DNA from 3 places in the Laceyella putida genome. Region 2 is predicted to be linked to each of the others. Evidence: riboswitches for the same ligand, from Rfam matches in the RefSeq annotation. Region 2 holds a riboswitch; each other region holds the start of a gene.
What was found. Region 2 has a riboswitch for lysine ahead of ACFQNG_RS10905 (amino acid permease). Riboswitches for the same ligand answer to the same signal wherever they lie in the genome.

Region 1: it holds a riboswitch for lysine, as region 2 does, so the genes downstream of both, lysA (diaminopimelate decarboxylase) here and ACFQNG_RS10905 (amino acid permease) in region 2, are expected to answer to the same signal.
Region 3: it holds a riboswitch for lysine, as region 2 does, so the genes downstream of both, ACFQNG_RS10005 (aspartate kinase) here and ACFQNG_RS10905 (amino acid permease) in region 2, are expected to answer to the same signal.

Annotation. Positions count from the first base shown of each region.
Region 1 is NZ_JBHTBW010000052.1:47,248-55,394, reverse strand. Features, by position in the region: gene ACFQNG_RS15765 (GNAT family N-acetyltransferase) at 1-396, opposite strand, end outside; gene lysA (diaminopimelate decarboxylase) at 515-1,834, opposite strand; lysine riboswitch at 1,948-2,138, opposite strand; gene ACFQNG_RS15755 (ATP-binding protein) at 2,318-3,412, shown strand; gene ACFQNG_RS15750 (DUF5682 family protein) at 3,409-3,942, shown strand; gene ACFQNG_RS15745 (hypothetical protein) at 3,887-4,792, shown strand; gene ACFQNG_RS15740 (hypothetical protein) at 4,804-5,673, shown strand; gene ACFQNG_RS15735 (NAD(P)H-dependent flavin oxidoreductase) at 5,781-6,869, shown strand; gene ACFQNG_RS15730 (LrgB family protein) at 6,964-7,659, opposite strand; gene ACFQNG_RS15725 (CidA/LrgA family protein) at 7,656-8,027, opposite strand.
Region 2 is NZ_JBHTBW010000031.1:60,152-68,298, reverse strand. Features, by position in the region: gene glmM (phosphoglucosamine mutase) at 1-35, shown strand, start outside; gene glmS (glutamine--fructose-6-phosphate transaminase (isomerizing)) at 410-2,236, shown strand; gene ACFQNG_RS10915 (LysE family translocator) at 2,345-2,950, opposite strand; gene ACFQNG_RS10910 (inositol monophosphatase family protein) at 3,148-3,945, shown strand; lysine riboswitch at 4,217-4,405, shown strand; gene ACFQNG_RS10905 (amino acid permease) at 4,511-5,956, shown strand; gene ACFQNG_RS10900 (TVP38/TMEM64 family protein) at 6,045-6,647, opposite strand; gene ACFQNG_RS10895 (DUF2269 family protein) at 6,719-7,174, opposite strand; gene ACFQNG_RS10890 (antibiotic biosynthesis monooxygenase family protein) at 7,229-7,516, opposite strand; gene ACFQNG_RS10885 (ABC transporter ATP-binding protein) at 7,878-8,147, shown strand, end outside.
Region 3 is NZ_JBHTBW010000024.1:13,976-22,122, forward strand. Features, by position in the region: gene ACFQNG_RS09990 (ABC transporter ATP-binding protein) at 1-331, opposite strand, end outside; gene ACFQNG_RS09995 (ABC transporter permease) at 349-1,272, opposite strand; gene ACFQNG_RS10000 (ABC transporter permease) at 1,274-2,203, opposite strand; gene ACFQNG_RS10005 (aspartate kinase) at 2,373-3,602, opposite strand; lysine riboswitch at 3,721-3,906, opposite strand; gene ACFQNG_RS10010 (RNA ligase family protein) at 4,066-4,851, shown strand; gene ACFQNG_RS10015 (HD domain-containing protein) at 4,848-5,483, shown strand; gene ACFQNG_RS10020 (AAA family ATPase) at 5,488-5,946, shown strand; gene ACFQNG_RS10025 (SCP2 sterol-binding domain-containing protein) at 5,977-6,300, opposite strand; gene tatA (twin-arginine translocase TatA/TatE family subunit) at 6,433-6,603, shown strand; gene ACFQNG_RS10035 (phytoene desaturase family protein) at 6,612-8,129, opposite strand; gene ACFQNG_RS10040 (lysophospholipid acyltransferase family protein) at 8,093-8,147, opposite strand, start outside.

The DNA.
Region 1 (8,147 bases), on a different contig from region 2:
ATTCAGTTCAATCCGATGTAAGTTTAAATCACCGAACGCATAGTCCAGCATCAGCTTCATCGCTTCGGTGCCATAGCCTTTGCCTTGATGGATTTGATTGTCAATCGCAATGCGGATATAGCAACTGCGGTTGAACGGATGGATCTCAAGCAGTTGAATGTCACCTATGACGGTGTCGTTTTCCGTTAAAGCGATGAGCATGAGCACACCGGACGAATCTTGGGCCTTTCCTTCAATATACTGCCTCACTTGTTCTCTGGTGAAGCATTTTTGCGTCCCGGTGAGGCGTCTTGTTTCTTTATTGAACAACATGCGGAAATACAATTCCGTGTCTTCGACGCTAATCGGCCGCAAATATACCTGATCTCCTTGTAAAAAGCGAACGGGTGTATACATGAACGTTCCCTCCTGTATCCATATTAACTATAGCCAATTCTCCCTAATTTGAAAATGTTTTTACTAAAAAACAAAAAAGAACCTGACCAAGTGACAGGCTCTTCTCTCATTTATAAAACTAAATTTGTGATAATACAGCTCTTTTACGGTCTTTGCGGATCAGGTCTTCATAGGTTTCCCGCTCCACAACCAATTCCGCTTCGCCATCTTGGACGAAGACGACGGCAGGACGGCGCAGGCGGTTATAATTGCTCGCCATGGAATAACCATAGGCCCCAGTCGACAAAACAGCAAGAATATCCCCGCTATTCACTTTGGGCAGGGCGATGTCCCAGATGAGCATGTCTCCGCTCTCGCAACACTTCCCCGCGATGGATACCGTTTCCGCCGGCGGCAACGACGCTTTGTTGGCAAGCAGCGCGTCATATTTCGCTTGATAAAGCGCGGGACGGATATTGTCTGTCATGCCACCATCCACAGCGACATAGGTGCGAATGCCCGGAATTTCTTTGATCGAACCGATCGTATAAAGCGTGGTACCCGCATTTCCCACGATGCTGCGACCCGGTTCAATCCAGATCTCCGGTCTCGGCAAGTCGCGTTCATCCCATGTGGCCGCCACTTCACGGGTAATAGTCTCCACAAAGGCCTCGATCGCCACCGGATCATCTTCGCTTGTATAGGAGATGCCAAAACCACCGCCCAAGTTAAGCACTTGTACTTCATACCCCATCTCTTCATGCACCCGATCCAAAAACGCCCTGACGATCCGAACCGCCTGCACAAATCCGGTCGTATCAAAAATTTGCGATCCGATATGCACATGAATGCCCAGGAGGTTAAACTGTTTTTTTGCCAGCGCGTGTTGGATCGCCTGCATGGCTTGCCCATCGGAGACACCGAAGCCGAATTTCGAATCTTCTTGGCCAGTGGAAATGTATTCATGGGTGTGCACTTCGATACCGGGTGTAAGACGGAGCATCACATTGACGCGTTTGTTGGCAGTGCTCGCCAGATCATGGAGCAACTCCATTTCATAGAAGTTATCCACGACATAACACCCGACATTCGCTTCGAGGGCCATCCGCAATTCTTCTTCCGTTTTATTGTTGCCGTGAAAGTGAATGCGTTCAACAGGGAACCCGGCTTGGAGAGCGGTATACAACTCACCGCTGGACACGACATCCAGAGAGAGGTTTTCTTCGGCGGCCAGCTGTGCCATGGCGATACAGCTAAAGGCTTTGCTGGCGTAAGCGACTTGAAAAGCAAAACCGCTTTGTTTGAATGATTCGACAAAACGGCGGCTATTTTGCCTGATCAACGCCTCATCATATACATAAAGGGGTGTTCCAAACTCTTTGGCCAATTCCATCGCATCGCACCCACCAATGGTGAGATGGCCTCGCCCGTCAATGCGGCTCGTACCAGATAAAGGCATAAAAAAACCTCCCAATCACGAATGAAATTAGGAGAATACAGTCGGGCCAAAATAAAAAACACCATCTGACTATAGACGGCATCCCTCATTAAAACCGCACCATAACCATATCTCCTGAAGATAGCGCACCACGCATATGCGGATCGATATACGTGACAGTTCTGCCCCTGTTCGGGTACAGACCCAGCCCCCCTGCCCAGAGAAAGCAAGAGAACTTCGGCGACTTTTCCTTTCCATCGCTGTCATGGATCTTCTCTGGATCTCAAGCCATGTACTATTAAAAGTCGCAACCTCTACCTCATCAAGTTATGATGAGGTTTTGCTTATGCAGTTGGTTTATTAATGTGTTTTAGTATAGCACGCAATAGGTTCGATGTGAAGAGGTTAAACACATTCTTTACAATGTATTGCGAACATAAGTTCGGTATGTGATGATAGAGAAGTGAGCGCAACAGATACATACAACAGAGAGGGGACCGTCTTATGGCCGTTCGTTACCCTGCAGAAATTCGCTGTCAAAAAGAATTGGAAGCTTTGCAATTGGCAGATACATATCCCAAACCGCAAGGATGGCTGCTGTCACCACGGATGGTGGAACGTTTCATTTTAGGTTCCGAAGAAGAATGGGTTACCAAAGACGGAGAGAAAATCCGCATTCGGCCCAAATACTGGGGAGATCGATCCTTGATACAAGTAGCAATTGCCACCTTGGCATCGGATCGCGGGCTTATGTTGGCGGGTGAACCAGGAACCGCCAAAAGTTGGTTATCCGAACACCTATCCGCTGCGATTTCGGGAACCTCTCAATTAATTGTCCAAGGGACATCCGGCACCAATGAAGATCAGATCAAATACACATGGAATTATGCGATGTTGATCGCGCAAGGCCCGTCAACGGAGGCGTTGGTGGAAAGCCCGATGATGGATGGCATGAAACAAGGAAAGCTTGTTCGATTTGAAGAGTTAACCCGTTGTCATTCGCAAATACAAGATGTGATGATCTCCATCTTGTCTGAGAAGCAAATCGCAATTCCCGAATTGAACACTGTAGTCAATGCGGAAAAAGGCTTTAATGTCATCGCGACGGCAAACACGGCGGATAAAGGGGTCAACGACATGAGCGCCGCATTAAAACGCCGGTTTAACTTCGTGGTGATTCCTGTGCTCACTGACTTGGAACAAGAGATGAAGTTGGTGGAAGAAAGAGCCAAGGAGCAGATGCTCAGCTTGGGGTTGGAAGCGCAAATCCCACCTGACCTCGTGCGCCTGATGACTACCGTATTCCAAGAATTACGACGCGGGAAAACCATCGACCGCCAAATGCAAATCAAAAAACCTTCCACCGTGTTAAGCACAGCCGAATTGATTTCGGTGATGTCCAACAGCGCGATTCTTTCTACTTACTTCGGAGACGGCTCCATCCAAATGAAAGAAGTGGTGCGCAGCATGTTTGGTGCGGTATCCAAAGAGGATGACACGGACTTGGATGTGGTCAAGGAATATGTGGAAACCGTCGTTCGCGACCGCGAAGGCCAGGTGTGGGCCGATTTTTATCAAACATGTAAGGAGCAATTATGAGTCACATTCATTTCTTACCGATCCGCCACCATTCTCCGTCATGCGCTTATCACGTTCAGCGGGCGATTAACCAAATTCGCCCCAGCCATATCTTGATCGAGGGGCCCAGCGATGCCAATCCGTTGATTCCGCATTTGCTGGAAGAGGATCTGCAACTTCCCGTTGCGATTTATTCATATAAAACCTCACCGCAACCAGAACGGTTGTATTACCCTATATGCGATTATTCACCTGAGTTTGTGGCGATTTTCACGGGATCCTTGTTGGGTGCCCATTGTTCTTTCATCGATATTCCTTCCGCATGGATGATGGAGACACGGAAACTTGGAGAACGTGTTGAAACAGGAGAATGGTGGGCTCGGGGAACCACACTGTATATGGAACGACTGGCCCAAACGGATCAAAAAGACGAAGGCGGAAAAAGAGGCATTGCTTTCGTCGGGGCTCCACTTGGTGGAAAAGGGGGTAGCGGAGTTGGTCCAGCAAGGATACAGTATGGTCAGCGAACAAAGTATCGCTACTTTCGCTGAATTGTCTGAGTTTGTGAAGTCGTATAAACTCCGGCGTCTGGGTAATATTCTTACCTCGTTAAAAGAAGAGTTGCATTTTCACCCGACGAACCAAATCGAAATCGCCCGTTTGTTAAGCGACGCTTGGTTTACCGTAGCGGCGATCCGCAAACATCTGCAAGACGGTTTAAAGAACCCTGTTTTGCTAGATGAGCTCGTCGGAAAAACTTGGCGCAAAACAGAGCTGGAGCGAGTATCCGGGTTGAACTTGGTAGAGTTGGGGTATGAACGCCAACTCCTGACTTCCGGCTTCATCGTGGAGACGAGTATGTTAATCGATTTGAATCAAGGAACGTTATTTGCGGAGAAGCAGATTACCCCGCAAAAAATGAACATATCTTCCAAGGCATCTTACTTTCAAGTGCTTGAAGCGGATTCAGCTTATCTCTATCCAGGTCAGGAACCACGCCGAATCAAGCTGGAATCCTTCCGGCAGCGCACACTGACGCACACCGATTTAGATCGGTTGGTGCCCTATGCGGTTTCTTCTTTTCAACCTCTGCTAACTCAGTTGCAAGAGCAAGCTTCCTCTTTATTCCCGCAAGAAGAGATTTGTGCCCTGATTCATCCGAAGCTGTTGGTGCAAGCGGGAAACGTTGTATATGCGATTGATCAACAGCATCGCATGTTGCGTGTTGCCGAAAAAAGTAGAGGTGGCTTGAAACGTCTGGTCAAAGAGTTTGCTGATGGGTTGCTATTTGGCAAACTCCTGTTAACCGATCAGCCGGTTTTGTCTGTTCTCTCCTTTATTCCGTTGGATTCTCCTACGCATGCACGGTATCTCTACACTTGGCCCATGATGAAATGGTGAGGAGGGAATCGATGACACAGATGGTTAGGCTAATCGAACAGTTAGAAGAGCAACTCCTGTTTCTGTTGGCCTCCGGTTTACAGCACGCCCGTTTGGAAATGCAGGAGATCGCCGAGCAGGCGACTCTTTGGCAAGAATGGGGGTTTCCCGAGCTGTCCCATCATTTAACACAGCTAGCAGACAAGCAAGGGCCAGAACAAATCACGCAACTATTCTTGTTGCTGCGGCAATGCGATTGGCTTAAACGGCAATTTATCCAACTTGATTCTTATGATCCACCGAAGAAGCGACAATGCAAAAAGAATAGCAAATGGTCTTTATATCCCCTCTCTCTGATGACAATGAATGAAACCAGCTATATCATCGTCCATCTATGGGAGCAACAAAAAAAGAAAGAAGAGGGGGTCCTGATCTGGATCCCAGAATCCTGTTTTCCCACCCCCATCCGGCCCCGGTTGCTTAGAAGTGTGTTTGAGGTGGAAGATTGCCAATTCGACCACTACTTTGCCCTTGATAAATCGACCCATCTTCCCGTGTTCCGAGTGAAGGTAACAAACGAGCTCGATGTCGAAGCAGATGAATTAGTCCGTTCCCTTTCGGGGCGGATGTGCTTGAAATTGGCTCGGGGCGCGGTTTATCTTGACCGACTCAAGGAATCCGACAAGACGAGACGGTGGACCTTGTTCAATAACACAAGCCGGATGAACATGAAGCAATTAGAGCAAATCTGGCCGGCCTATTGCTTTTATTACAAAACGGAGCAATTTTTCATTCCGCTGATCTTCGCGAATCAATTGGATTTAAAACAGGCCGTGATCCTGCATGTGTATGAATCAGCTTGGACGGACGAACAATTAAGTGTGTTTAAACAAGAGAGATAGAGTGTGCAAAGAGTGGCACATACGTTTGAGTGCCTCTCTTTGCAAAGCCTGACCGCGACGGCTTTGTTACAATATAATTAGTTTTGCGAAAAGAAGGGGGTAGCAAGATGTTTCAGCAAACAACATTTGCTTCGCTATGTTCCGTTCAACACCCGATTGTTCTGGCCCCGATGGCGGGAGGGGTCACAACACCCGAATTAGTCGCGGCTGTATCCAATGCGGGTGGATTGGGTTCATTGGGTGCCGGATATTTGTCTCCAGCCAAATTGCGCGAAGAGATTAAGGAGATACGCATGCGCACTTCGCGTCCATTTGCTGTCAATTTATTTGTTCCCGGAAATGATAACAGCCCGGATAACAACGTATGCACTGAACTAAAAACCGGCCTCAAACCCATTTGTGACGAGTTGGGCATAGAGCCGGAAGAGTTGACTTGCGCTTATGAGGATCAGTTTGAGGAGCAATTTGCCGTTATTATAGAAGAGCGTGTTCCCGTCTTCAGCTTTACGTTTGGGATGTTGGCGAAAGAGAAGATTCAGAAATGCAAACAGGCAGGGATTCTTACCATCGGCACGGCTACAACGGTCCTTGAAGCAATCCGGTTGGAAGGGAGCGGAGTGGATGCGATTGTCACGCAAGGAAGTGAAGCCGGAGGGCATCGCGGAACCTTTGCGCATCCATACCATGAAGCGTTGATCGGAACCATGGCATTAGTGCCGCAAGTGGCGGATCACGTCAGTATTCCCATCATCGCGGCTGGTGGCATCATGGATGCAAGGGGAATCGTAGCCAGCTTCGCCTTGGGAGCCTCTGCCGCTCAGATGGGAACAGCCTTTATCCCATGCAAAGAAAGTGGCGCCCACCCTTTATATAAAGACGCGTTGCTCCGAGCTTCAGAAGATCGGACCGCCGTTTCGCAAGCGATTAAGGGTAAAGCCGTCCGCGGATTGCATAACCGTCTGATGGACTTGGTTGAACAGATGCCGACAACCTTGCCTTACCCGTATCAACATGCCCTGACACAAAAAATCCGCCAAGCCGCAGCCCAACAACAACGCCCTGAATGGATGTCCATGTGGGCGGGCCAAGGAATACGCCTGGCTAAAGAGACAACTGTTCAAGACTTCATGACAGAAATAACAGAAGGGATTGGCAAACTATTGGGAAGATTGAATGAAATAGATAATAGGCAATAGTGATTCAATATAGATAAACCGAATTGTAGTATAGATTGGTTTGCGATATAAACAAAAAATGCATTGTCTGATCGAATCGCGTTTTTCCGGTTAATTACATTAAGAAAGATAGATTGGGTAATAACAAAATCCAAATGAATGTGATAAAGGCCCCAATGATCATGGCCAAACTGGAAAAGGTACCTTCCAACTCGCCCAGTTCAAACGCTTTGGAAGTTCCAGTGCCGTGTGCACCCATTCCCATCAATAATCCTTTGGCAATGGGGGATTTCAAGGAAAGAAGTCGGATGAGAAGCGGACCCAATACAACGCCGGATAAGCCGGTAATCATCACAAAAACAGCGGTTAATGAAGGGTTTCCGTGAAGCGTTTTGGCATATTCCATCGCGATCGGTGTGGTAACCGAACGAGGAATAATGCTGATTACCATGATTTTGCTTAGCCGGAACAGAAGCGCAAGCAAAATGGACGTGATGACGGCAAAAAATGAACCTATGCTTAAGCTGATAATCATTTCCTTCAAATGTTGTTTAAGAAGATCTTGAAATTTGTACATGGGAACAGCGAAAGCGACCGTGGCCGGACCCAACATATAGGTTAACAGTTGGGTTCCCGAAGCATAGGTGCCGTAGGGGATGTGAAAGCACTCCAAGATGATGATCAACATAAGCGGTGTGACAATAATGGGTGAAAAAAGCACAAGGGTGATCTTGGAGTTGATTTTTTTGCTCACCACAAAAATCAAAATGGTGAGCAATAGTAACAACGCTTCAAGCAAAAGGTGCTTCATATGGCTTTTCCCTTCTTCCGCTTTTGCAAAAATTCGGCGACAAGTCCCGTAATACACATCACAACAGCTAAACTAATCCAGACAACAGCAACCATTCGCAAGCCTTCTAGACCAAAAATTTGCGGAAATTGAATAATCCCGACGGTTGGCGGGACAAAGAAGAGCAAAAGTTCCGCCAACAACCATTTAGCGCCTTTTTCCACCCATTCCAAGCGGATGACTCGAAATTTAAGTAAGCAAAACAGAATCACCAAACCCACAAAACTTCCGGGCAGTTTTTGAAACTTGAGTAAGTAAGTAATCCCTTCCCCCGCAAGAAAAATGAGATAAATGAGCAATATTTGTGCGAAGGTAATGAAGATCTTCATAGACTCCCTCTTTCTGACTAGAAGCTATTTCAAAACCATCTTTTTGATGGAGAAATGGCTATGGCGATCGCTCCAAAACCGTTTTCCCATTCGCTTCATTTGTCCATCGGCGCTCATCGG
Region 2 (8,147 bases):
AAATCGCTGATGTAGTTAGAAATCAGCTGGGTTAACGAGAATAAAGCGTTTTCGAGCGACATTTTCGGCAAGATGTCGCTCTTTACTTTTGATTTCTTTTCGAATAACATAAATACATCCCTTTGTTTTGTGATCGAATGTCAAGGGCAGCAAAACAAGGGAATTTGATTTTGTCGTAAAAGCGCCAGGACTGTAGCACGGACGGCAACGCTACAGTTGACGAGGTGGAGGAATATCGAAATTTCGGCGGATACCTCCCGGCTTCGCATCAAAGCCGAGGAATCGCGGGACAAAACAATGGGGCGACTCATTGAACAAAACCTGCGATATGATGCGCGAACGGACTTTGGGAACAATAAACAAAAAGAGAAATATCATGAAACCAATTTTTTAGGGGGTACAACTAAATATGTGCGGAATCGTGGGTTACATCGGAGAGAAGCAAGCTCAGTCCATCTTGTTGGAGGGACTCAGCAAGCTGGAGTACCGTGGGTATGACTCTGCCGGATTGGCTGTTTACAACGGTGAAACAATCAAGGTAAACAAAGCCAAAGGTCGTTTGGCCAATCTGGAAGAACGCTTGTCTGTGCAATCCTTACCAGGGGTACTTGGGATTGGACATACGCGTTGGGCCACTCACGGAAAGCCATCAGATGAGAACTCTCATCCCCATGTGGACATGGCGGGACGGTTTGCTGTGGTACACAACGGGATTATCGAGAACTACATCGAGCTGAAAGAAGAGCTGATGGCGAAAGGACACGTTTTCACTTCTGAAACGGACACGGAGATCGTGGCGAAGTTATTGGCGGAACTCTGGGACGGCAGTCTTGTTTCCACTGTGCAAAAAGTCGTCGCCCGTTTGGAAGGCGCGTTCGCACTCGGGATCATCAGCGAGTATGAGCCGGATAAGTTGATCGCTGTGCGTTATGCGAGCCCGCTTGTCGTGGGAGTGGGTAAAGGGGAGAACTTTATCGCTTCCGACATTCCAGCGATTTTAAAGCACACGCGCGATGTGCATATCCTGGAAGATGGGGAAATGGCCATCCTGAAACCGGAAGGCGTCACGTTGATGCGCGTCGATGGCACACCGGTTGCGCGCGACACCATGAAAGTCCAATGGGACATCGAGACAGCGGAAAAAGGCGGCTTTGACCACTTCATGATGAAAGAGATCCACGAACAGCCTAAAGCGATTCGTGACACCCTGAGCGGACGGGTGAAAGAAGGGGTGGTTGACCTTTCTCAAGAAGTCGGCTTGACGCCGGAGCAGATCAAAGGCATTGAGAAAATTCACTTTGTCGCATGCGGCACCGCTTATCATGCGGGATTGATCGGCAAATATGTCATGGAAGATCTGGCTCGCATCCCTGTTGAATGCGATGTGGCTTCCGAGTATCGCTACCGGAATCCGATCATCACTGACAAAACCCTGGTGGTGGTGGTAAGCCAATCGGGTGAAACGGCCGATACGCTGGCGGCGTTGCGTGAAGCGAAAAGCCAAGGCGCGCGTGTGATCGCGATTACGAACGTGGTGGGTTCCAGCGTGGCCCGTGAAGCGGATGACGTGATCATCACATGGGCTGGACCGGAGATTGCGGTGGCCTCGACGAAAGCGTACACCTCACAGTTGATCGCCATTTATCTCTTAAGTCTCTATTTCGCTCAGGTTCGCGGGCCAAAAGCGGTGAGCGAATTGAGTGAGATTGTCAGCCATCTGCTGGAGTTGCCCGCCAAAGCCGAAGCGGTGCTTAAGCAAGAAGCGCAAATCGCCCAGTTTGCGCGTGGCATCGCGACGAGTGAGCACCTCTTCTTCTTGGGTCGCGGCATGGACTATGCTGTGGCGCTCGAAGGTTCGCTGAAGCTGAAGGAGATCTCTTATATCCACTCTGAAGCGTATGCGGCGGGTGAGCTGAAACACGGCACTTTGGCATTGATCGAAGAGAACATCCCGGTGGTGGCCTTGGCGACCCAACATGCGGTGTATGAAAAAATGGTCAGCAACATTCAAGAGGTGAAAGCGCGCGGCGCCAAAGTATTGGGCATCGCGGTGGAAGGCAACCATGAGTTGCAAAAAACGGTGGACGAAGTGATCCACATTCCCAAAACGATCGATCTCTTGGCACCGGTACTGACTGTGATCCCACTCCAGCTCTTTGCATACTATGCTTGTGTGGAGCGTGGCTATGATGTGGATAAACCACGCAACTTGGCGAAGAGCGTGACGGTGGAATAAGAGACATACGGGTTTTTATAGACACTCCGTTGTTTGCCCTCGGGCAAGCAACGGAGTGTTTTTATTTTGGCGTTGGGACATCATGTCAATCCTTTCGTTGTCATGGGCTTAAGGAAACAGGAAATAAGAGATTGCCTTGACGATAAAACTGCCGCCATAAATGATTAAAATAAAGCTGGCCACCCGCATGAACGTGGATACCAGTTTAGGCTTTACATAGTGGCGACAATGGCTGATGGCAAAGGATAACAGGGAGTTCCACAGGCCCGCACCTATGAGCAACCACATGAATGCCGACCAGATCCACTGTGGAGTATGTTGGCTGATGGTGCTGTAAATGGCCAACCATGATAAAAAATCGCTGGGATTGATCAAACCAAGGCAAAAACCGCGCATCATTGCTTGAGCCGATGGGGAGAAGACGACAGAAAGCAAGGAGATGCTGCTCTTTTCGGATTTCAGTCCAATACGGATGAGAAAATAGCCGCCAATCAAGGAAAAGAAGGCGCGAATCCATTCGCTTTTCAGCCAATCAGACAAACCGTAAAAAAGAATCATCATGATAAACAGATTGGAGATGACATCCCCTATACCCACCAACCATGACAAATAAAAACCTCGATTAATCCCAAGTTTGATCATCTCTATATTCGCTGGCCCCACAGGGGTGGATAAAGCCAAGCCAAGGAGCAGAAAATGATACCAACTTTCCATCGCACTTCTCCTATCCTAAGACAAGTTCTTTTCACATCATATGCTTCATCGCATTCGGACTTGCCAAAATGACAACATTGCCAACGTGAATTAATAAACCAGATGGGTTCTTATGTCCGGGGTACGACATCCGACGTCGCGCTTCTCTTTCGTTATAATGATAGGTGCAGGGATATCAGCACAAAGGAGCGATCAAAATGGGTGAGGCAAGAGAGATGCTGTCGCTGACGCAAGAATGGGTTAGAGAAGCGGGAACCAAGATTCGCGCATTCCTTGCGGTGGGAACGGTGAGGTTTGAGACCAAAAGCCGTAAAAATGATTTGGTGACGGAGATGGATCGTGAGACGGAACGGTTCTTGGTTGAGAAAATCATGACGCATTTTCCGGAACATCGGATTATGGGTGAGGAGGGCATCACTGAACGGCCCGAGCGGTTTGATGGGTATGTGTGGTTTATTGATCCGATTGATGGAACAAGCAATTTTGTGACGCAAGGTTGTGACTTTGTCATTTCGATCGCCCTGTATCATGGACGCGAAGGGATTCTGGCGATCGTGTATGATGTGATGCGGGATGAGATGATTTATACTGTAAGGGGAGAGGGAGTTTACCTCAACGGGCACCAATGTCCCTCCCTGGCAGCGGATGACCGGGCTCTGATTGATTCATTGGTGGCGGTTGAGTTCATTTTCCGAAGTGAAACATCTGACGAATATATGAGCAAAATCATGGAGCTGGGCCCACATATTCGCGGGTTCCGCGTGTTTGGTGCCACCGCTCTCGCCATGGCCAAAGTGGCGGTGGGGCGTGTACAAGCTTTTGTCACAGCAGGTACCAATCCGTGGGACTTTGCCGCGGGCAAAATGCTGATTGAAGCGGCGGGTGGCCGTGTCAGTGACTTGCGCGGGGAGTGCTTGGTGTTAGAGGAACGTTGTCCCGTATTGGCTTCTGTGCCCAGCATTTATGGTGAACTGCGCGATTGGATTGCAAAGTAGCCAGGTTTGGGCGAGCACTTTCCTGCCGGCTTTCCCTTTGGGTGGCTGGCAGTTTTTTATATCTTTGCGAGCGAGAAAACCCCTGGCTTCAGCTATGGGGATGAGAGCGAGCGTCGCGGGATTACCCAAGAATCCCCTGCCTTTAGGCATGGGAGTGGTCAACAGATTGATTTAGTATTATTTTACACAAAGGTTCGCATTGAAAAACAACAATAATTCATTTATACTCGTGACATATGAAATGAAATAGATTAACCCTCATCGATGTCTTCGGTGAGGTAGAGGTCGCGGTTTTTATGAGTAGTTGATTGGAGACACAGAGAAGTCGATGAAGATCAATGAAAGGGAAAATCGCCGAAGCTTTGCTGCCATCTCTGAACAGCAAGGCTGGGGCTGTACTCGAAAAGGGACAGCACTGTCACATTTGCTGGCCGAGCAGATGTGGTGCGCTATCTTGCGGGGATATGGTGTGGGTTTTGCGCAGCCGCCCGATGCATTTGTTAAGGCGGTATTTTTATTACCCGGACCACCTCGCCATACTAATACAGTAGAGAGGTGTTTTTTTATGAGCAGAGAAAATTCGGTCAGCGATTTGAGGCGTGACTTAAAAGCTAGACATCTCATGATGATTGCCATTGGCGGCTCCATTGGGACGGGTGTCTTTTTGGCCAGCGGTTCCGCGATTCAACAAGCGGGCCCCGGCGGAGCATTGATTGCTTATCTGGCCATCGGGTTGATGGTTTATTTCCTGATGTCCAGTCTGGGTGAATTGGCCACTTACATGCCGGTTTCGGGGTCGTTCAGCACGTACGCCAGCCGATTTGTCGATCCGGCTTTTGGTTTTGCGTTGGGATGGAACTACTGGTACAACTGGGCCATTACCATTGCCGTGGAACTGTCGGCCGGCGCCATCATCATGAAATATTGGTTCCCTGACTCTCCAGCCATTTTGTGGAGCGCTTTGTTCTTGGTGTTGATGTTTGCCTTGAACGCGTTATCGGTGAAAGGGTATGGTGAATCGGAATACTGGTTCTCATTCATTAAAGTAGCGACGGTCATTATTTTTATTGTCGTGGGAATATTGATGATCGTGGGCATTTTGGGCGGGCAAGCGATTGGCGCCAAAAATCTGACCATCGGGGAGGCTCCTTTCCCAGGCGGCCTGATGGGAATCATCAGCGTGTTTATGATTGCCGGCTTCTCATTCCAGGGTACGGAATTGGTGGGAGTGGCCGCGGGTGAGAGTGAAAATCCACGCGAAAATGTGCCGAGAGCGATTCGACAAGTATTCTGGCGGATTTTGCTGTTTTATGGTTTGGCGATTCTCGTCATCGGAATGATCTTGCCGTATACGCATCCCAATCTGGCCGGCGGTGATGTGGATCAGATCGCCAAAAGTCCGTTTACCTTGATTTTTGAGCGTGCGGGTCTCGCCTTTGCCGCCTCGGTGATGAATGCCGTGATTTTAACGTCGGTCCTCTCGGCGGGTAACTCGGGGATGTACGCTTCGACGCGGATGTTGTGGACACTTGCCAAAGAAGGAAAGGCGCCGAAGATTTTCGCCAAAGTGACGAAAAACGGTGTGCCGATTTATTCGCTCTTGGCGACGGCCGCGATCGGGATGCTGGCCTTCCTCGCTTCCTTGGTGGGGGAAGGAAAGATCTACATCTGGTTGCTGAATGCTTCCGGCATGACTGGATTTATCGCTTGGTTGGGGATTGCGATCAGCCATTACCGTTTCCGCCGCGCATATGTCATGCAAGGGCGGAACTTGGCTGACTTGCCTTACCGGGCAAAATGGTTCCCCTTTGGTCCGTTGTTTGCTTTTACCCTGTGCTTGATCGTGATTGTGGGGCAAAATTACCAAGCGATCCTAGGTGAATCGATCGATTGGTACGGGTTGTTGGTTTCCTATATTGGCATTCCCGTATTCTTGGCCTTCTATCTGGGGTACAAGTGGGTGAAGAAAACGAAGCTCATCCCTTTGGGAGAGTGTGAGCTGGATAAGTGATGAAAGAGGCTGCTGTGCAGCCTCTTTTTTGCTGAAGTGCCGGGAAAAGTGTTTGGGTTTGCTTGATATTTGAATTGAGTGTGCTTGATTACCTGTCTCCCGTCATGATATCGGTTGCTTCACCTTTGGGTGTACCCATGTTATCCCGTCTTCTCTTATAGAGAAGGGACAAGCCAAGGGCCAAGAGAAGCGCCCCGAAGATGAGCTGGATCAGCCAGGGGTCCAATTGCAGGAGCTGATAACTGACCAAGGTCTCGAGGACCGTGGAGGGGATTTTCCCAAGCGCGGTCGCCCAGAAGAAGGATGACGGGGACACGGTGGTCATTGCCCCTGCCATATTGACGGCACCCGATGGGATGAAAGGCAAGATCCGGGCCAGTGTGAGTGTCCACGTTTGTTCGCCGGGGGAGAGGCGGCCCATGGACTGAATCCACTTCCAGTGCTCATGGCGCTGGAAGTGAAATCTTTTTATGCCGCGGCGAACCAACGCAAAAGCGAGCAGAGAGCCGATCAGCTCGGTGAACCAGGATAACAAGCCGCCAATCCAAGGGCCGAAATAGAGCACATTGGCAGTCGTGATGAACAGCGTGGGTAGGACACCGACCAGTTGACAGGAGATGCCGATGATCAGACTGACCGGAAGCGCCCACCAGCCCAGCTCCTGGAAGAAGAGAGAAAGGGTTTGTTCCACGTTGCGTTTCCTCCTGTTGCGATAATAAAAATAAAAACTTCATGACCGGCAAGGGCCATGAAGTGGGAGGGTTATGCTAATTTGACGGTGGCGAAGAAGATCAGCACGACCAACAGCAACAGGGAGATGTTGAGCAACATGATGTAGCGCTTGATGATGGTCTGCGCCTTCTCTGTTTCGATGCCACTGGTTTTCACTTGGTTGAGCGCTTTGCGGCCATAGATGACGACAAATAAAATGAACAAGATGACAACAACGCTGCCAAAACGCTCTTTGACTACCAGCCACAGCGGTTTTTCACCGCTTGTTTGAACAAGCATGTACAAACCGGTGAGCAATGCCAAGATGGAGCTGGGCATAAACATGGTCATATTCCAGCGTTGGGCGCGGTCCAAAGCGTGGGACATGGTTTCGATGTTGTTGGAGCGCGTCGCATCACGCAATACCATGGCCATCAGGCTGATGCCGCCAAACCAGGTTGCCACAAATAGGACGTGCAAAAATTTTACGATTAATCCTGCTGTCATAAAGAAAGGTCACTCCTTTGGGTCATTTGGTATAAGATCATTTCAGATGACAAACTATTTCACTCTCACGTAATAGCTCGCCAAATCTGGGCGGCTCGCGTCACCGCCGCGTCCGCCGTGCGCGCGTTTAAAGTGGTCGCTTTCCACCCATGCGCGGAAGGCTTCTTTGGATGCAAAAACGGTTTCCGCAATGACATGGGAGCCATCCTCCGCCTCCAATAAGCGAAACGAAAGGAATCCGGGAACCTGTTTCATCGATTCGGGCGCTTTGCCAAAACGCTCCCGCAACATCGCCAGATGCTCGGGGGATGTGATGTTGATCCGATTGTTCACCTGATACATGGAGAAACCTCCTCATCAATCCATTTTCCCTATCTACTATACCACTTTTTTGATGTAGGGAAGATAGGTGAAAATGGCGAATGAAGGCGCAATCAGGGAAAATAAGGAACTAGGTCGTTTTTTTCTGAATAAATCTATCAAATGGTACATTTATTTGAGGGGCGGTTAAAACAGGATTGCATTTGGTGTAGGTTTTCCTGATGTGTTATGATTTTTTTGACAATGGCAGCGAACATTGCCCTAAAGAGGGAAAACGTTGGCGATGTGACGGGAAAGCCATTTTGCGAGAGCCCTGCGGATGACTGGCAGGATGTTGGATAGGGAAAAAATCTATTCGCCGATTTAAAGGAGTCCATTTAAGATGATCAAAGTGAATGAGTTGGTGAAAAAGTACGGCGGCCAAGAGGTGGTCAAGCGCCTTTCCTTTTCTGTGCGGGAAGGGGAGATTTTTGGTCTGTTGGGACCCAACGGGGCGGGCAAGACGACCACCATGGAGATGATTGAGGGATTGCGCACCCCTGATGGGGGCACGATTGAGATCAACGGCATTGACGCGATCAAGCATCGCCAAAAGGTGAAACAGTGGATTGGTGTGCAATTGCAGTCAACCGCCTTGTTTGATCATTTGACG
Region 3 (8,147 bases), on a different contig from region 2:
TCCCGATCGCCATCGTCGGATTGAGTGAAGTCATGGGATCCTGAAAGATCATGCCAATTTCCGACCCACGAATGTGAAACATCTCTTTCTCACTAACTGGCGTCAAATCTTTCCCGTTATAGCGAATCTCCCCGCTTTTAATCTTTCCGGGAAATGGAAGGAGCCGCATCAATGCCAAGGCGGTCACACTCTTTCCGCTACCTGACTCCCCCACAATCGCCAAGGTTTCTCCCCGTTCCAGCGAAAAGGTGACGCCCCGCACCGCTTTCACCTCACCTTTGCCCACCTGAAACGAGACATGCAACGCTTTCACATCGAGTAACTTCTCCATCTTTTTCCCACTCCTCCCTATTTCCGTAGCTTTGGATCAAGCGCGTCGCGCAAACCGTCACCAAACGCGTTAAAGGCTAACATGGTTAAACACAAGAACAACGCAGGGAAAAAGAGGCGCCACCACTCTCCGGACAAGACCGTCACCAGCGAATCGTTTATCATGGTGCCCCAGCTCGCCACAGGCGCTTGCACACCCAACCCCAAGAAACTTAAAAACGATTCCGCAAAGATGGCGCTCGGCACCGTCAACGTTAACATGATAATGATGGGGCCCATCGCATTGGGAATGAGATGTTTGAACAGCAAACGGGCCGTCGTCGCACCAAGCGTTTGGGCTGCCAGCACATACTCCTGTTCTTTCAGCTGAAGCACCTGTCCCCGCACGAGCCGTGCCATGTTTAACCAACCCGTCACCGTGAGCGCGATAATAATCGTGCCCATGCCCGGCGGCAAAATCACCAGCAACAAGATGACCGTCAAGAGGTACGGGAGGCCCCAAAGCACATCAACAATCCGCATCATCACTTCACCTGTGCGTCCACCGCGATATCCGGCGATGCCGCCATAAATCACGCCGATGATCAGATCGATCAAGGCCGCCGCCAAACCGATCGTGAGCGAGATGCGCCCCCCTTCGCAGACCCGCACAAACACATCCCGGCCCAAATCATCCGTGCCAAACCAGTGCTCGGCAGACGGTGCCAAATTGCGCCCCGTTTGCAAATTTTGTTCATTGTATTCATACTCGGACAACATGGGCCCAAAAATCGAGAGTATGGCAATCATGACAATAAAAATGAGACCCAACATCGCCAAGACATTTTGCCTCAACCGACGCCAGCTGTCCCGCCAATACGACAAATGGGGGCGCCGGATCTGCTCCATCGCCCTCTCCGAACGCACCACGGGTTGAAAACGCGGATTCATCGCTGGTTCCATCTCATTTGCCCCCTTTAATCAACTGGATGCGGGGATCAATCCAACCATAAGCCAAATCGACCAAGAAATTGACCGCAATCAACAGGGAGGAATAAAACAGCGTGATTCCCATGATTAAGGGATAATCGCGATTGGAGATGCTCTCCACAAAATACTTGCCAATCCCCGGGATGGAGAAGATGCTCTCAATCACGAAACTGCCGGTCAACACCCCGACCGTCAGCGGGCCCAACACCGTAACCACAGGCAAAATCGCGTTGCGGACGGTGTGCCGCACAATCACCAAAGAAGGCGGCAGGCCCTTTGCTCTGGCCGTGCGGACATAGTCTTGCGTCAATACTTCCACCATGCCCGACCTCATCAGCCGGGTCACACTGGCCAGCGGAAACGCAGCGAGCGCAATCGTGGGCATCACGGTGGAAGCAAACCCTTCCCACGTGGCCACGGGCAAGAGCGCCCACTCGACTCCCAAATACTTTTGCAGCAAAGGGGCCAACACGAAGCTGGGAACGGAAATGCCCAACACCGCGATCAACATCGAGAAATAATCAAGCCATTGGTTTCTCCTGAGCGCCGCCATGACGCCCAAGGTTAAGCCGACCGCGACCGCCAGCAACAACGCTTGCGCCCCTAACTGCGCGGAGACCGGAAACCCTTCGGAAACAATCTCATTAATCGTGCGGGATTCGTATTTGAATGATGGCCCCAGATCAAACAACACCAAGTTTTTCATATAGTTGATATACTGAATGGGAAGCGGATCATCCAGTTGATAGTAAGCGTACAAATTTTTCAGCACTTCTTCAGGAAGCTTCTTTTCATTGCTGAACGGATCTCCCGGAATCGCTTTCATCATCATGAATGTGACCGTCGCAATCACCCAGAGGGTGAGAACCATCTGGATCAAACGGGTCATCACATATCTGGCCAAATAGCAACCCCTCCTAAATATATCCTTGTAAGCAACATATTTTTCAATTAATTTTATCATCACTCAAATTATTATTTTCGGTCAACAAATAATTTTATTGCCCTCTGTTTATTGTCTTGAAAATAAAGAAAAGGTGACCCCGCATAACACGGGATCACCTTTTCTTTATTTATACTTTCACTTCCACTTGATCCAAACCAAAAGCCGTGTGCAACCGGCGTGCCCCTTCCAGGGCCAGTTCACGCTCTACCACGCAGGAGATTTTAATCTCCGAGGTGGAAACCATTTTCACCCGAATGCCCGCTTCACTTAAGGTGGCAAACATCTTGGCGGCCACACCTGGGCGTGTCATCATGCCAACCCCAACTGCGGACACCTTGGCCAAGCCCGCTTCATATAAAATTTTGGCAAAGCCGAGTTCCGCTTGTGCCGCTTCCAGCACTTGGCGCGCTTCAAGACCTTCTTCTTCATTTACGCTAAAGGCTACATCGACCCGCTCATGATCATGTTCACTCTGAACGATGATATCCACATTGATATGCGCCTCCGCCAATAATCCGAATAATTTGGTTAGGGTGTTTTCATGATTTGGCAATCCCAACACCTTAATTCGCGCTACCTGCAAGTCATGTGCAATCCCTCTGACATTGTGTGAGGTTTCCATCGCATTTTCCTCCTTAACCCAGGTGCCGGGCTCATCGACAAAGCTAGAGCGCACCATTAATTGTACCTTATTTTGCAAAGCGGCTTCCACAGAGCGCGGATGGAGCACACCCGCTCCCAGATGAGCCAATTCCAACATCTCTTCGTATGAAATCTCGTCCATCTTTTGCGCCAAAGGAATGACACGTGGATCAGCGGTATAAACCCCCGTCACATCTGTATAAATCTCGCAATAATCGGCTTTTAAGGCAGAAGCCAGCACGACCGCCGTTGTGTCTGATCCGCCCCGCCCCAGCGTCGTAATCTCTTTATCTGGTGAAATCCCTTGAAATCCGGCGACAACCACGACTTCCCCTTGCTCCAACGCGTTCATGATCGTCTCCGTTTTCACGTCATTGACCATGGCCCGCCCATGGACATGATTCGTTTCAATTCCCGCTTGCCAACCAGTGAGCGAGCGCGCTTTCAGCCCTTTCTGATGCAAGGCCATGGACAACAAGGCGATACTTACCTGCTCTCCTGTCGTTAACAGCATATCCATTTCACGCGGAGAAGGGTGTGGACAAATCTCTTTGGCCATCCCAACCAAATGATCCGTAGACTTTCCCATCGCTGACACGACAGCAACACATTGCTTTCCTTGGGCATAGGTATGAGCTATGATCTCTGCTACAGCCTGAATCCGCTCAATGCTCCCTACCGAGGTACCACCAAACTTTTGCACCACGATGCTCATGGCTACTCTCCTCTCAATTCTACATGGCTAGCTAGAAAAGCCTGTAAATAAACAGAAAGACCACAGCAGAGAATCGCTCGCTGTCGCCTTTGTCGTCACGCTCCAGCTCGCTCATCTACTGCGGATTAGCGCTTCACAAAAGCAAAAAATCGCTTCTGTGACAGTCCTGCTCCTGTTCGGACGCAGTCCCAGCCTGCCTTCTGTCGGGTCTTCCAGCAAACTTCGGCGGCCTTTCCCTTTCCTTGTTCTTCAACGGCCCGTCCTCCAAACAAGTACTCATGAAATCCGCACCTCTACTCCACAAAGAGTGGCGAGAATTCTGATATAGTATTAATTTTTTTGATATTAACATAGCACAACCAAATTGGCAAGGTGAAAAAACACTCTTTTTTTCATGACTTTTAACGATATATTATTTATTATTAATATAAAAAATGATTAAAAAGTAAAAGGTGAACCCTATATGGAACCCATGATCAAGTACCCGCGCACGCGACATTTGTCTGGCTCAGGGCTACAGCCTGGCGATGAGGATTTAACCGTCGCCTCCTATCAAGAGTTGATCGGACAACCGATTGTCATCGAAGAGAAAATGGACGGGGCCAATGCCGGCATCAGCTTCGGCCGGGACGGCACCTTGCTACTGCAAAGCCGTGGCCATTACTTGACGGGAGGCCCACGGGAGCAGCAATTTGCCTTGCTCAAAAGCTGGGCCCACCGTTATGCCCACGAACTGTGGGATTTGTTGCAAGATCGTTACATCATGTACGGTGAATGGATGTACGCCAAACACACTGTCTTTTATACGGATTTGCCCCATTATTTTTTGGAATTCGACATCTATGACAAACAAGCCGGCATTTTTCTATCCACCGCCAGACGGCGTGAATTCCTGGCTCGAGCGCCCTTTGTCGTTTCGGTAAGGGTGCTGTATGAAGGCATCGCCCCGCGAAAAAAACCACTGGCGGATTGGATTGGCTCCTCGCCCTTTATTGCGGTCGACCATTTGGAGAAACTGAGACACCTGGCCACCCAACTCAAGCTTCAGCCTGAGCTGGCTATAAGGGAGACCGATCACTCCGGATTGATGGAAGGGTTATATATTAAGGTAGAAGAACATGGCCGCGTGAAAAACCGTTACAAATGGGTACGTTCCGGTTTTTTGCAAACGATCATCGACTCCGAGTCGCACTGGATGAACCGACCCCTCATCCCCAATCAATTGCGGAAAGGGGTGAGCTTATTTTGATTGATGGAAACGCATCGGGCAACCGCCGGCACATTCTGCATGAATTCCCTTGGTTGCAAGCTCTCAGCCAAGTCCCGCAAGATCCGGAGTATCATGGGGAAGGGGATGTGCTCACCCACACCTGGATGGTGGTGGATGAACTCAGTCAGCTTCCCGCTTGGCAAATTCTGCCTCATGAAGAGCAATCCCTGCTATTCATGGCCGCCCTCTTCCATGATATCGGCAAGGAACCCTGTACACAAATGGGCGAAGATGGCCGCTTTCACGCTCCCCACCACGCCAAAGTGGGCGCACAGATGATACGGGAGAAAATGTTTTCCCTCCCAATCCATACCAGGGAAAATCTGGTGCAGCTTGTCCGTTACCATGGCTTACCTTTATGGTTTTTTGAGAAACCCGATCCCGAGAGAGCGGTGATCACCGCCAGTTGGCACATTCGCCTCGATTGGGTCGCCTTGCTCGCGGAAGCGGATGTGCGCGGACGAATCTGTCCAGATCAACCGGAGTTGTTGGAACGCATCGAAATCTTTCGCCAATATGCCACCGAATTGAAATGCTACACCCAACCCCTGCCCTTTGCCAATGCGCATACGCTTCCGTTATTTTCGGAACGCCCATCTCCAAGCGACTGACGTATTGTATGACGATACCCGGTGTGAAGTGATCCTGATGTCCGGTTTGCCCGGAGCGGGAAAAGATACGTGGATCAGCCAAACCCATCCCGATCTCCCGGTCATTTCCCTTGACCAAATCCGGCGCGAACACGGCATTTCCCCCACCGCCAACCAAGGGGAGGTGATCCAAATCGCCAAGGAGCAAGCCAAAGTCCTGTTGCGGCAAAGGCAATCATTCATCTGGAACGCAACCAATCTCACCCGCCATTTGCGCGATCCGCTCATCGATCTGTTCGCCGCCTATGGCGCGCGCATTACGATCGTGTATATGGATGCGCCACTCGATCTCTTGCTCTCCCGCAACCGGAAGCGCAAACACGAGGTGCCTGAGGCGGTGATCCGGAAATTGGTGCGGAAATTGGAAGTGCCCACACTTACGGAAGCGCATCATGTGGAGTGGATCACAGCCAAACAAGCCTGACCTCCATCCCGAGGTATCAGGCTTGTTCATTTAAGCGGCGTAATGTTTTAACACTTTTTGCAAGCGAAGGGCGGCCTCAACCGAGCCTTTCACTTTCAATTTGCCCATCATCAGGGCGGTCGTTGCCCCCAACTTCCCGGTCACGAGCTTCACTAGGACCTCATCTTTGATCACCAGCGTGCAAGTGGGCTCCCACTTGCTTTCCTCTGTCCACTCCGCTTTGCCTTCACTTAAACGCACTTGGTAAGTCCCGCTGGTCAGCTCCAATTGATACACATCATCCAATTGGGCAATCCCGGCAGGGTCTTGGTTGATTTTTTCAGCCAATGAAGCGAACATGTGAATTAAGTCCACAGCATTCCTCTCCTCTTCTTCATTCTAACTTGATTATAAAGCAAAAAAAGCTTTACTTGGCATCTTTCTCATGAAGAGATATAATGGCTAAAGAATATCTCAGGCAATACCTGCCTGTTGGAGCGTGAAATTATGGCTGGCATCGGTTTACCAGGACTCATCGTCATTTTGGTTGTCGCTTTATTGCTTTTCGGACCCAAAAAGCTGCCTGAATTGGGGCGCGCGACCGGACAAACGTTAAAAATGTTTCGCGATGCGGTATCCGGCAAAGAAGAAAACAAAGAGAAAAAAGAAGATAAATAAGCGAAAGCTCACCCCTTTGGAGTGAGCTTTCTTTCTTTCTTCTCTTCCTCTCGCTTGATCAGATGGGCGACATGCAGCCCGCTGATGGCCGCCATCGCTTGGTCGCCCCCCGGATATGTACCCGCCCCCGCATAATATAACCCTTGCCGCTTGCGATCTTTGAGCGGTTGGCGCACGGCGGTTCGAAGCCCATGAAAAGCCCGGCCATTCAACGCTCCGCCATAAGCACCCGTCATCTCCTGCAACTCAAGTGGCCCCAACCATTTCTCCACTTCAATCTGTTCGCTCAACCCCTGCAAGCCCCAGACACGTTCCAACAAATACAAGAGTTGCTCGCGATATTGATCGATCTGACCCGGTTTCAGCTCCCGATTGGCCGGAACTTGGACAGAAACGCACAAATTGCTGCCCGAACCGGCACGCTCCGGCTCATACAACCCTGAGTACCCCACATAAATAAGAGGCTGATTCGGCCATGTCCGTTGCTCGAACAAATCAATGTAATGCCGCTCAATCTCCCGGGGATAAAAATAATTGTGATATTGCAAAATGGGGTAGGTTTCTTTGCAACCGAGGAATCCGACGATTTGCGAACAACTTTGTTTGCGCAAATCAGGTTGGCGGCGGCCATCGGACAATAAAGAGGCTTTCGTTTGGGCCGGGTCGATACAGGAAACCACGATATCCGCCTCCCATTTTTGCCCGCCTGCCTCCACCCCAGTCACTTGCCGTTCAGAAAGCAGGATTTGCTCGACGGCACATCCCGTGATCATCTCCACTCCCAGCAATTGGGCCAATCGAACCAAGGACTCAATGATCCGCTCATTCCCGCCTTCGACGTAAGAAACACCCTGCACCAATTCAAGGTAAGCGAACATCGCCACCACCGCCGGGGCCTTGTATGGGGAAGAACCGACATAGGTCGCGTAACGATTCATCATCGCAAGCAAGCGCGCATCATCGAAAAAACGCCGATGAAAGGTGTCCAACGGCTGCAACAGCTTCATCTTTAGCGTCGATTTCACTGATTCCAAGCCGATCAGATCAGTCCAAGAAGCGGTTGGTTGTTCCAACAGGACTTCTTCCACCCACTCATAGATCATTTGAACCGCATACAGGTAGTCCAAAAAACCCGTTCGGTTTTCCGGCGAAACGGCGGTGAGTTGCTCCGCCATCGCATCGCCATCCGCCGTCAGATCGAGAATCGATTTATTATAGAAAAAGTGCCGGCTATTGACGGGCAGCGGAATAAACCGCAACTCGGGGTCAAGAAAAGATCCGGCTTCCCTAAAAATCCGTTCAAAAATCCATGGCATCACCATTGGGGCCGGTTCCAAATCAAATTGATATCCTCCCTCCAGTGTGAGTGAGCGACATGTCCCACCAACAAAATCTTCTTTTTCAAACAAGGTCACTTTGAAGTCCATCGTGGACAATTTGATCGCCGTGACCAGGCCCGCTATGCCCCCACCGATGATGATTCCTTTTTTCATCGCTGTGATCGCCCTTTCTTTCGTCGTTGCCACCACTCGTACACTTGTCTG